Regions from separate parts of the Streptomyces sp. CNX435 genome, predicted to be linked through region 2. Evidence: riboswitches for the same ligand, from Rfam matches in the RefSeq annotation. Region 2 holds a riboswitch; each other region holds the start of a gene.

Region 1 (2,192 bases), on a different contig from region 2:
GGGGAGGCCCACGATGAGCGCATCTCCACCCCCGTCCGGCGGCGCTGCCGGCGCTAGACGGGCGGTCCACGTCGGGGTACTGCTCCCCAAGATGCCGGAGGAGCCCGGCGTCTGGCTGGCGGAGTGCGCGGCGTACGACTCCGCGGGCGCCGACGCGCTGTGGCTGGACGGCGGTCCGGACCCGGCGCACGACGTGCTGGCGCTCGCCGCCGCCCTGGCCGGCGCCACGAACCGGGCGAAGCTCGTCGTCGCCCTGCCCGACAGTGTTCCGCAGGCCGCGTGGCTGGCCCGGGCGCTGGCCACCGTCGTGCTGCTGAGCGAGCGCCGGCTCGCGCTCGCCGCCGACTCCCGGCGGTGCGCGGAACTCGTCGCCGTCGCCCCGACGGTGCCCGCCTTCCGCCGGCTGGCGCCCGCCGGGCCCGGGTACGAGGAGCCGGGCGCCGGGCCCTGGACCCCGGTGGCGGCGCCGGCCGGGCCGGACGCCTGGCGGGCCGCGCTGTCCGGCGCCGCGGACCGCGGGGTGCACGGTCTCGTCGTACCGGCGGGGCCGCCGCTGCTGGAGGCGCTGCGCCGCGGCGGAGGTGTCCAACGCCACAAGCGCACCAACCGCCCTACACGTGCACGCGTAGCCACGGAGCGTCAGAGTCCGCGTGGATCCTCGTGATCCTCTTGTGATCTGCCGTTCGATCTCCTAGTGTCCGAGAGGTTCGCAGACGCGAGCACCGTGCTCCGGTACGCCGAATCCTGCCCGTCGGAGCCCGGAACCGTCGTCCCCACAGCCGTTCGGGCAGGAGCGGGGGAACCATTTCTCCGTCGGCCGGAGGCCCGGTGGCAACCGCACCGGACTCCCCGACTCGGGGTGAAGCCGCACCGCACGACGCGGCCGGGCAACTCCAGCCCGAACCCGACAGCTCACTTCGCAGGCGTCGGAGAAAGAGCGAGCCACCATGGCCGGAACCGGCACCCGGCGCGCGCCCAAGTCGCGCTCCACCCGCCGCTATGCCGCCGCCGCGGGAGTGGGCATAGCCCTCCCCGTCGCCGGCGGAGTCGCGGCGACCGCCGCGCACGCCTATACGGTCGAAAAGGGCGACACCCTCTCGGAGATCGCCGAGGACAACGGATTCGGGGCCGACTGGCAGCGGCTGTACGAGGCCAACAAGGCTGCCGTCGGCGACAACCCGCACCTGATCCTCCCGGGCCAGGAGCTGGACCTCGACGGGAAGGCCGAGAGCAAGCCCGCCGAGGCCGACCAGACCGCCGCCGAGAGCGAGAAGCAGCAGCGCTACGTCCAGCACACCGTCGGTGCCGGCGAGACGCTGTCCAAGATCGCCGCGAAGTACGACGTGCCCGGCGGCTGGCAGCGCGTGTACGTCGACAACGAGAAGGCCATCGGCGACAACCCGGCCGCGTTGAAGGTCGGCACCGAGCTGCGCATCGACACCGAGGGCGGCAAGGTCGACAAGTCGATCGACCCGAACGGCGCGTCGTCCTCCGGGAGTTCCGGCGGCTCCGGCGGTGCCACGGAGGCGTCGCAGGCGAGCGTCCCGACCACCGAGTCGGGCATCCAGGCCGCGGCCCGGGAGATCGTGCCCGCGGACCAGTTCACCTGCTTCAGCAACATCGTGGAGCGGGAGAGCGGCTGGGACCACACCGCGACCAACCCCAGCTCCGGTGCGTACGGCCTCATGCAGGCCCTGCCGGGCGACAAGATGGCGTCGGCCGGCTCCGACTGGCGGACCAACCCGGTCACCCAGCTGGAGTGGGGCCTGGACTACATGAACGAGCGCTACGGCAGCCCGTGCGCCGCCTGGGAGTTCTGGCAGGCCAACAACTGGTACTGACCCCCGGGGCCGTGGGCCCGCGGGAGTTCTTCGCCGCCCCGTCGTGCGGATGCGTCCGCGCGGCGGGGCGCGCTCGTGCGCCGGCTACGCCCCGGCCCCCTGTTCGGTCCCCTGTTCGTCCGCCGCCGCGGGCGCCGGGGTGGGCTCCGGGCCCGGTGCCGCGCTCAGCTCGGCCAGGTCGTGCGCCGCCTGTGCGAGCAGCCTGCGCATCGCCGCCTCGGCCGCGTTCGGGTCCTGGGCCCGTACCGCGTCGAGCACCGCGCGGTGGCTCGGCACCGGATCCCGAGGGCGGTGCCCGGGGCCGTGCACCAGCCGGTCGCGGGCGGCCAGGCCGGTGGCGATGACCAGGTC
Region 2 (2,192 bases):
TAGGCGAGGAAGGCCGCCTCGGTGGCCTGGGCCTGGATGCGCCGGCCGCTCAGGCTGACCGAGGGGGCCAGGGCGGCCAGTGCGCCACGCATGGCGCCCGCGCCGAGGGTCGCGCCGCGTTCGGTGCTCTCGGAGTGGGTCTGCGTGTACGACAACGAGGTGCGCATGTACGCGAGGAGAAGCTTGTCCCGCACCTCGGGCGGCAGGCGCTGCAGCAACTCCCGGTCGTCCAGGGTCTCGACGATCCGCCGCACGACGGCGAACAGCAACTCGTCCGCCGTCATGGTGCGCGCCACCGTCAGGTGGACCGCGAGCAACTCCTCGTCCGGGCGCCACTGCCCGGCGGCCTCGGTCAGCGCCCGGTCCACCAGCGTGGACTTGCCGACCCCGCGGAACCCGGTGACGAGGAAGGCGCCACCGTGCGAATAGCGCAGGCGCTCGGCGAGCCCGCCGACCAGTTCTTCGTGCCCGAGCGTGGGTAACGCGCTGTCGCCCGCGGGCAACGGCTCGTGCACGTACCGGAAATCCCGGTGCAGCTCCACGTCCAGCACCGTGCGCGCCCCCAATTCCGTCCCGTGGCCCCCAGCTTAGGTCCGTGGCGCGCGCTCCGGATGTTCAGCGCACGGAAAGCGCATAGCCATCCGGCGACGCCACTGCCGCCCGCTTCGGGCATGTCGACGCATCCGGGCTCGCGGCGCTCTTTGTCGGAGTGCGGCGGGCAAATCGGGGCTTGCCCGGGTCTGGCGGCTGCGCCGCGTGAACTCCCCGCGACGCGAAGTCAATTATTGCGCGGGAACGCGTGACGACCTTGTCATCGCACACATGAGCGCCCTAGCGTGACTGCCCGTTCGAGAGGCGAACACCTGCTGGTGCCGGACCGCCGAATCCTGCCCCCGGCGCCGCGGGACCTGCCGTTCAGCTCTCACCGCCGGGCAGGAGCGGGGGACCCACGGGTCCGGCAACCGCCGGACCACCGCCGTCCCTTGCGACGGCTTGGGGTGAGGTCCGCCGAAGCCGGCGGCCGGGCAACTCCAGCCCGAACCCGACAGCTGACCTCGCAGGCGTCCGGAGAAAGAGGCCCGTCAGATGTCGTCCTCACACGGCCGCCACCGAGCGCTGCGCCGCCCCAGCGGCGTCCGCAAGCTCGCCACTCGCGCTTCGGCGGCGGGCGCCACCCTCGCGCTGCCGGTCATCGGCGCGTCCACCGCCTTCGCCGAAGAAGACTCCACCTACACCGTCGCCTCCGGCGACACCCTCTCCGTCATCGCCGCGGAGCAGGACGTCGACGGCGGCTGGAAGGCGCTGTACGAGAACAACAGATCCGTCATCGGCGACGACCCGGACTTTATCTCCCCCGGCATGGAGCTGTCCCTCGACGGCCCCGCGGCCGGCTCCGGCACCGACGCGGACGCCGACAGCGCCTCGTACGGCACCGACACCGCCGCGGACGAGCCGACCGCCGTCATGCCCGTCGACGGCAGCACGCCCACGGCGGGTTACGCGGCGTCCGGCGCGCACTGGGAGAGCGGCCACACCGGCCAGGACTGGTCCGTGCCCGTGGGCACGACGGTCCAGGCCGCGGCCAAGGGAGTCGTCGTCGACGCCGGCTGGAACGACTCCTTCGGGTACGAGATCGTCGTCAAGCACGGCGCCGAGGACTACACCCACTACGCCCATCTGTCGCAGATCGACGTCTCCGTGGGCGACTCCGTCGGCATGGGCGAGGCGATCGCCGAGTCCGGCGCCACCGGCAACGTCACCGGCCCGCACCTGCACTTCGAGGTCCGCACGACACCGGAGTACGGATCCGCCGAGGACCCGATCACCTGGCTGGAGAACCACGGCGTGAACGTCTCGGGCAGCGCCTGAGCGACGCGCCGCACCCCCCACCGGGTGGGCCCCGGCCGAACCCCGGCCGGGGCCCACCCGTCACGGCTGTGCCGCCGCGGCCCGCCGTCAGAGGTCGCCCGGCTCCGGCTGCGCCGGGGCACCGGTGGTGTCCATCAGGATGGCGTGCGCCTCGTAGTGGTCGGGGGCCGCTTTCGCAGGGGACTGGCTGGAGACGTAGACGATGCCGCTCGGCAGGACTGTGAACGTCGGCGGCTCCGCGTTCTTCGGCAGGTTGCGCACGAACTGGTCGACGCGGGCCCGTTGCCCTCCCGTCAGGTCCGAGGGCTGCAGGCTGCCGACCT
Region 3 (2,192 bases), on a different contig from region 2:
CCCTCCGCGCCCTGCACCGCCTCGGCGTGCGCTACATGACGCTCACGCACAACGACAACACCGACTGGGCCGACTCCGCCACCGACGAGCCGCGGCACGGCGGGCTCACCGCCTTCGGCGAGGAGGTGGTGCGGGAGATGAACCGGGTCGGCATGCTCGTCGACCTGTCCCATGTGGCGCCGGCCACCATGCGCGACGCGCTGCGCGTCACCGAGGCGCCGGTCGTTTTCTCCCATTCGTCCGCTCTCGCCCTATGTGACCATCCGCGCAACATTCCTGACGATGTGCTGGAAATGCTCCCCGCCAACGGCGGTGTGGCGATGGCCACGTTCGTGCCGAAGTTCGTCCTGCCGGCCGCCGTGGCGTGGACCGCGGAAATCGACGAGCACATGCGCGCCCGCGGTCTGGACCCGTTCGACGCGGGCGACGAAGCGGACCGCGTACGCCGTGCGTTCGAGGAGGCGAACCCGCGACCGCGGGCGACGGCCGCCACCGTGGCGGACCATCTGGACCATATGCGCGAAGCGGCAGGAATCGACCATATCGGTATCGGCGGCGACTTCGACGGCACCCCGTTCACCCCCGCCGACCTCGCCGACGTGGCCGGTTATCCGCACCTCGTCGCCGAGCTGCTGCACCGCCGTTGGTCGGAAGAAGACCTGGCCAGGCTGCTGTGGCGGAACGCGCTGCGGGTGCTGCGCGACGCCGAGTCGGCCGCCCGCGAGGTGGCCGCGCGGCGCGGTCCGTCGATCGCGACCATCGAACAGCTCGACGGTCCCGCGGACGCCCGGGGTTGAGCAGAGTGACATAAGTCACTCACGGAATTCTCATGTCATGGGGCAATGTGTCCGACTCCTCTGGAATCGATAAGTCTCCACCCGCGAGGGGGGATTGAGGAGCGGCGCGGGATGTGGCGATTGTCGGGCTGATTCCCATGTGACGTGGGAAACGGCCTTGACGGCGGTTTACAGCTTGTTCTGGTTTCGGCTGTGTGTTTACGGTGCTCGCCGTGCTCGCGCCACCGATGCGGGCACCTCGTCGCCGTAACGCCGAATCCTGTCGGCGGGGACGGGCAGGCACTTCAGTTTTCACGGCAGGAGCGGGGGACCCAGGTAAGTGCCGGACTGCGCGCAAGCGCGGGACGGCTTGGGGTGAAGCCATGCTCCGCATGGCCGGGCATCTCCAGCTCGAACCCGACAGCTCACCTCGCAGGCGTCGGAGAGGAGCATGTCCATGTCCGCACGCGGACGTCACCGTCGCCTGGGCCGGATAGCCCGGGGCAGCAGGGCCCTCGTCATCACCGCCGGCAGCGCCGGCGTCGCCATCCCCCTCATCGCCGGCGGCCACGCCCAGGCCGCCTCCGTCGACACCTGGGACCGAGTCGCCCAGTGCGAGAGCACCGGCGACTGGAGCATCAACACCGGTAACGGCTTCTACGGCGGCCTGCAGTTCGTGCAGAGCACCTGGGAGGGCTACGGCGGCCTGCAGTACGCGCCGCGCGCCGACCTGGCCACCAAGGAGCAGCAGATCGAGATCGCCGAGAAGGTGCTCGCGTCCCAGGGCCCCGGCGCCTGGCCGGTCTGCTCCGTGCAGGCCGGGCTCACCCAGGGCGGCCCCGCCCCCGACCTCTCCACCGGCGGTGGCGAGGCGGCTCAGCCGGAGAGCGAGCCCGCGGCGCAGCCCGAGTCGGCGCAGCCCGCCCAGCAGGAGCAGGCCCCGCAGCAGGACCCGGCGCCGGAGAAGAAGTACGAGAAGGCCGGCACCTACACCGTCGTCTCCGGGGACACCCTGTGGGACATTGCTATCAAGCACGGCATCGAGGGCGGTTGGCAGTCGATCTACGAGACCAACAAGGACGTCATCGGCGACGACCCGGACCTGATCTTCCCCGGCCAGGAGTACGTCTTCGACGGCGGCGAAGAGGTCACCCTGGAGGAGCCGGAGTCCGCTCCGGCCCAGCCCTCCGCACAGGAGGAGAAGCCGGCCGCGGAGCCGCAGCAGGAGCAGCCCGCCGCGGACGCTTCGGCGAGCGGTTTCTCCGCTCCGGTCGACGCCCCCGTGTCCACCCCGTACCGGGCCGCCGGCGGCTCGTGGTCCAGCGGTTACCACACCGGTGTCGACTTCTCCGCCGGCTCCGGCACCCCGATCAAGGCCGTCAGCTCCGGCACCGTCGTCAAGGCCGGCAACGGCGC
Region 4 (2,192 bases), on a different contig from region 2:
TCTTCGCGCAGCCGCTGCCGATGCGGGTGGTGTGCGCGCTGATGGGCGTCGCCGAGTCGGAGATACCGCGGCAGATGCGGCTGTGGAAGGCGTTCTTCTCCATGCTCACCCCGCAGGACGAGCGGCTGGCGGTGATGGCGGAGCTGGACCGCGTGTTCACGGACATGGTGCGACAGAAGACCGCCGACCCCGGCGACGACCTCACGAGCGCGCTGATCCTCGCCGACGAGGGCGGCGAGCCGCTGACCGAGGAAGAGGTCGTCGGCAACCTGAAGTCGATGATCGCGGCCGGGCACGAGACCACGATCACGCTCCTGCTCACCACCGTGCGCGCGCTGCTGGCGCACCCCGGGCAGCTCGGCATGGTCCGGGCGGGCAAGGTGGCGTGGGAGACGGCGATCGAGGAGGCGCTGCGCTACGACCCGCCGGTGACCCACCTGCTGATGCGGTTCGCGACGGAGGACATCGAGATCGCCGGCACGGTGATCGAGAAGGGCGAGGGCGTCGTCATCTCGTACCGCGCGATCGGGCGGGACGCCCGGCAGCACGGGCCGGACGCGGACGTCTTCGACGTGGCGCGGCCGACGCCGATCCGGCACATGACGTTCGGGCACGGGCCGCACATCTGCCCGGGCGCGGCGCTGTCGCGGCTGGAGGCGGCGGTGGCGCTGCCGGCGCTCTTCGCGCGCTTCCCGGGGCTGCGGGCGGCGGTGCCGGTGGAGGAGATCCGGAACCTGCCGGTGCTGACGCAGAACGACCTGGAGTCCTTCCCGGTACGGCTCGCCTGACGCCGGTGGGCGCCGTGTGCGCGCGACGGGGGGTGCGGGGGCGCGCAGATCGCCCTCTCCCGTTCCCGTTCCCGCACACTCTCCGTAATGGAATAGCGCCCCTCCGCATAACAACTGATGCACGATCAGCTAACGACCGGACCTCACCCCGCGTAGCCGGTGCGTCAACTTGTCCGTTTCCACAGGTACATGCCCGTATCGTCCGCAGCAAAGCACAACTGAATAACGGGAACGACTTGGAATCGAACGCCGTCGTCCGCTAGCGTTCGGTGACGCAGCGCGGTCGTCACTGCCGCCGCAAGAGGCGGCTCCGTGCGCCGTCGCCGAATCCCGCACGCGTCACAACTGCAGCAACGGCAACACCTAGGGAACCGGGGAACCACCACCTTGGGGTGAATCGGGCCAACCTCCGCCAGGAGGCGGCCTGTAGGAGACCTTCCTGCTCCGAACCCGTCAGCTAACCCGGTAGGCGAGAAGGAAGGAAAGGAGTACGCCTTCGTGGCGTCCTACAGGTCTGGGCCTGGCTACGGCCATGGCTATGACGATTACGGCTACGACGGCTATGCGTCCGGTGGCAACGCCCCCGAGGGGTACGCGCCCACCGGCTACGCCGCCGAAGAGCCGGTCGGCTATGCCGAAGAGCCGGTCGACGAAGTCTTCCCCGAGGACGACCTTCCCTCCCGCGGCCGTCGGCGTCTCGCCAAGCAGCGCGGCGGCAGCATGGCGCGCAGCGGCGCCGTACTCGGCGTCGGCGTCTTCGCCGCCGTCGGTGCGGGCAGCATGGCCACGGCGCAGGAGAAGCCGCCGGTCGCGATATCCATGCCCGACCAGGTCGACGCCGTCACGAGCGGGATAAGCGCTCAACTCCCGGACGCCGAGAGCCTGCCGGGCGTGGGCGAGCTGGTGCCCACCGAGGAAGAGCCCGCCGCCGACGACACGGTCGTCACCACGGCACCCCTCACCCAGGTCAGCTACGCCGCCGACACCGGCTCGGACACCGCCACCCCGACCGCCGACTCCGGCGAGGCCCTGCGGGCGCGCATCCTGGAGCAGGCCGACCAGCAGCAGGCGGAGGCCGACGCCACGGCCCGCGCCGCCGCCGAGGCCGAGGCCGCCGAGCAGGCGGCCGAAGAGGCCGCCGAGGCGAAGGCGGCGGAAGAGGAGCGCCAGCGCCGCCTGGAGGAGGAGCGCCGCCGCAAGGCCGAGGAGGAGGCCCGCCGCAAGGCGGAGGCCGAGCGCCTCGCCAAGCTCGCCGCCAGCTACGTCGCCCCGCTCAGCGGTTACACGCTCACCTCGACGTTCGGCGAGTCCGGCGACATGTGGGCCGCGGGCCACACCGGGCAGGACTTCGCCGCCTCCACCGGCACCCCGGTCAAGGCCGTGCACGGCGGCACGATCACCGAG

Evidence for each region. A riboswitch is a leader RNA that binds a small molecule or an ion and turns the genes downstream of it on or off. The one in region 2 is predicted to bind cyclic di-AMP.
Region 1: linked by a shared signal. The riboswitch ahead of T328_RS04390 (aggregation-promoting factor C-terminal-like domain-containing protein) and the one ahead of T328_RS00820 (M23 family metallopeptidase) in region 2 are both predicted to bind cyclic di-AMP.
Region 3: linked by a shared signal. The riboswitch ahead of T328_RS20230 (transglycosylase family protein) and the one ahead of T328_RS00820 (M23 family metallopeptidase) in region 2 are both predicted to bind cyclic di-AMP.
Region 4: linked by a shared signal. The riboswitch ahead of T328_RS17945 (M23 family metallopeptidase) and the one ahead of T328_RS00820 (M23 family metallopeptidase) in region 2 are both predicted to bind cyclic di-AMP.

Annotation. Positions count from the first base shown of each region.
Region 1 covers NZ_JCANTA010000002.1:233,253-235,444, reverse strand. Annotated here, with positions in the region: gene T328_RS04395 (hypothetical protein) at 92-664, shown strand; cyclic di-AMP (ydaO/yuaA leader) riboswitch at 768-941, shown strand; gene T328_RS04390 (aggregation-promoting factor C-terminal-like domain-containing protein) at 948-1,841, shown strand; gene T328_RS04385 (FadR/GntR family transcriptional regulator) at 1,926-2,192, opposite strand, start outside.
Region 2 covers NZ_JCANTA010000001.1:205,269-207,460, reverse strand. Annotated here, with positions in the region: gene T328_RS00825 (protein kinase domain-containing protein) at 1-542, opposite strand, end outside; cyclic di-AMP (ydaO/yuaA leader) riboswitch at 914-1,078, shown strand; gene T328_RS00820 (M23 family metallopeptidase) at 1,087-1,869, shown strand; gene T328_RS00815 (hypothetical protein) at 1,957-2,192, opposite strand, start outside.
Region 3 covers NZ_JCANTA010000012.1:703-2,894, reverse strand. Annotated here, with positions in the region: gene T328_RS20235 (dipeptidase) at 1-797, shown strand, start outside; cyclic di-AMP (ydaO/yuaA leader) riboswitch at 1,038-1,230, shown strand; gene T328_RS20230 (transglycosylase family protein) at 1,234-2,192, shown strand, end outside.
Region 4 covers NZ_JCANTA010000010.1:6,314-8,505, reverse strand. Annotated here, with positions in the region: gene T328_RS17950 (cytochrome P450 family protein) at 1-788, shown strand, start outside; cyclic di-AMP (ydaO/yuaA leader) riboswitch at 1,133-1,275, shown strand; gene T328_RS17945 (M23 family metallopeptidase) at 1,287-2,192, shown strand, end outside.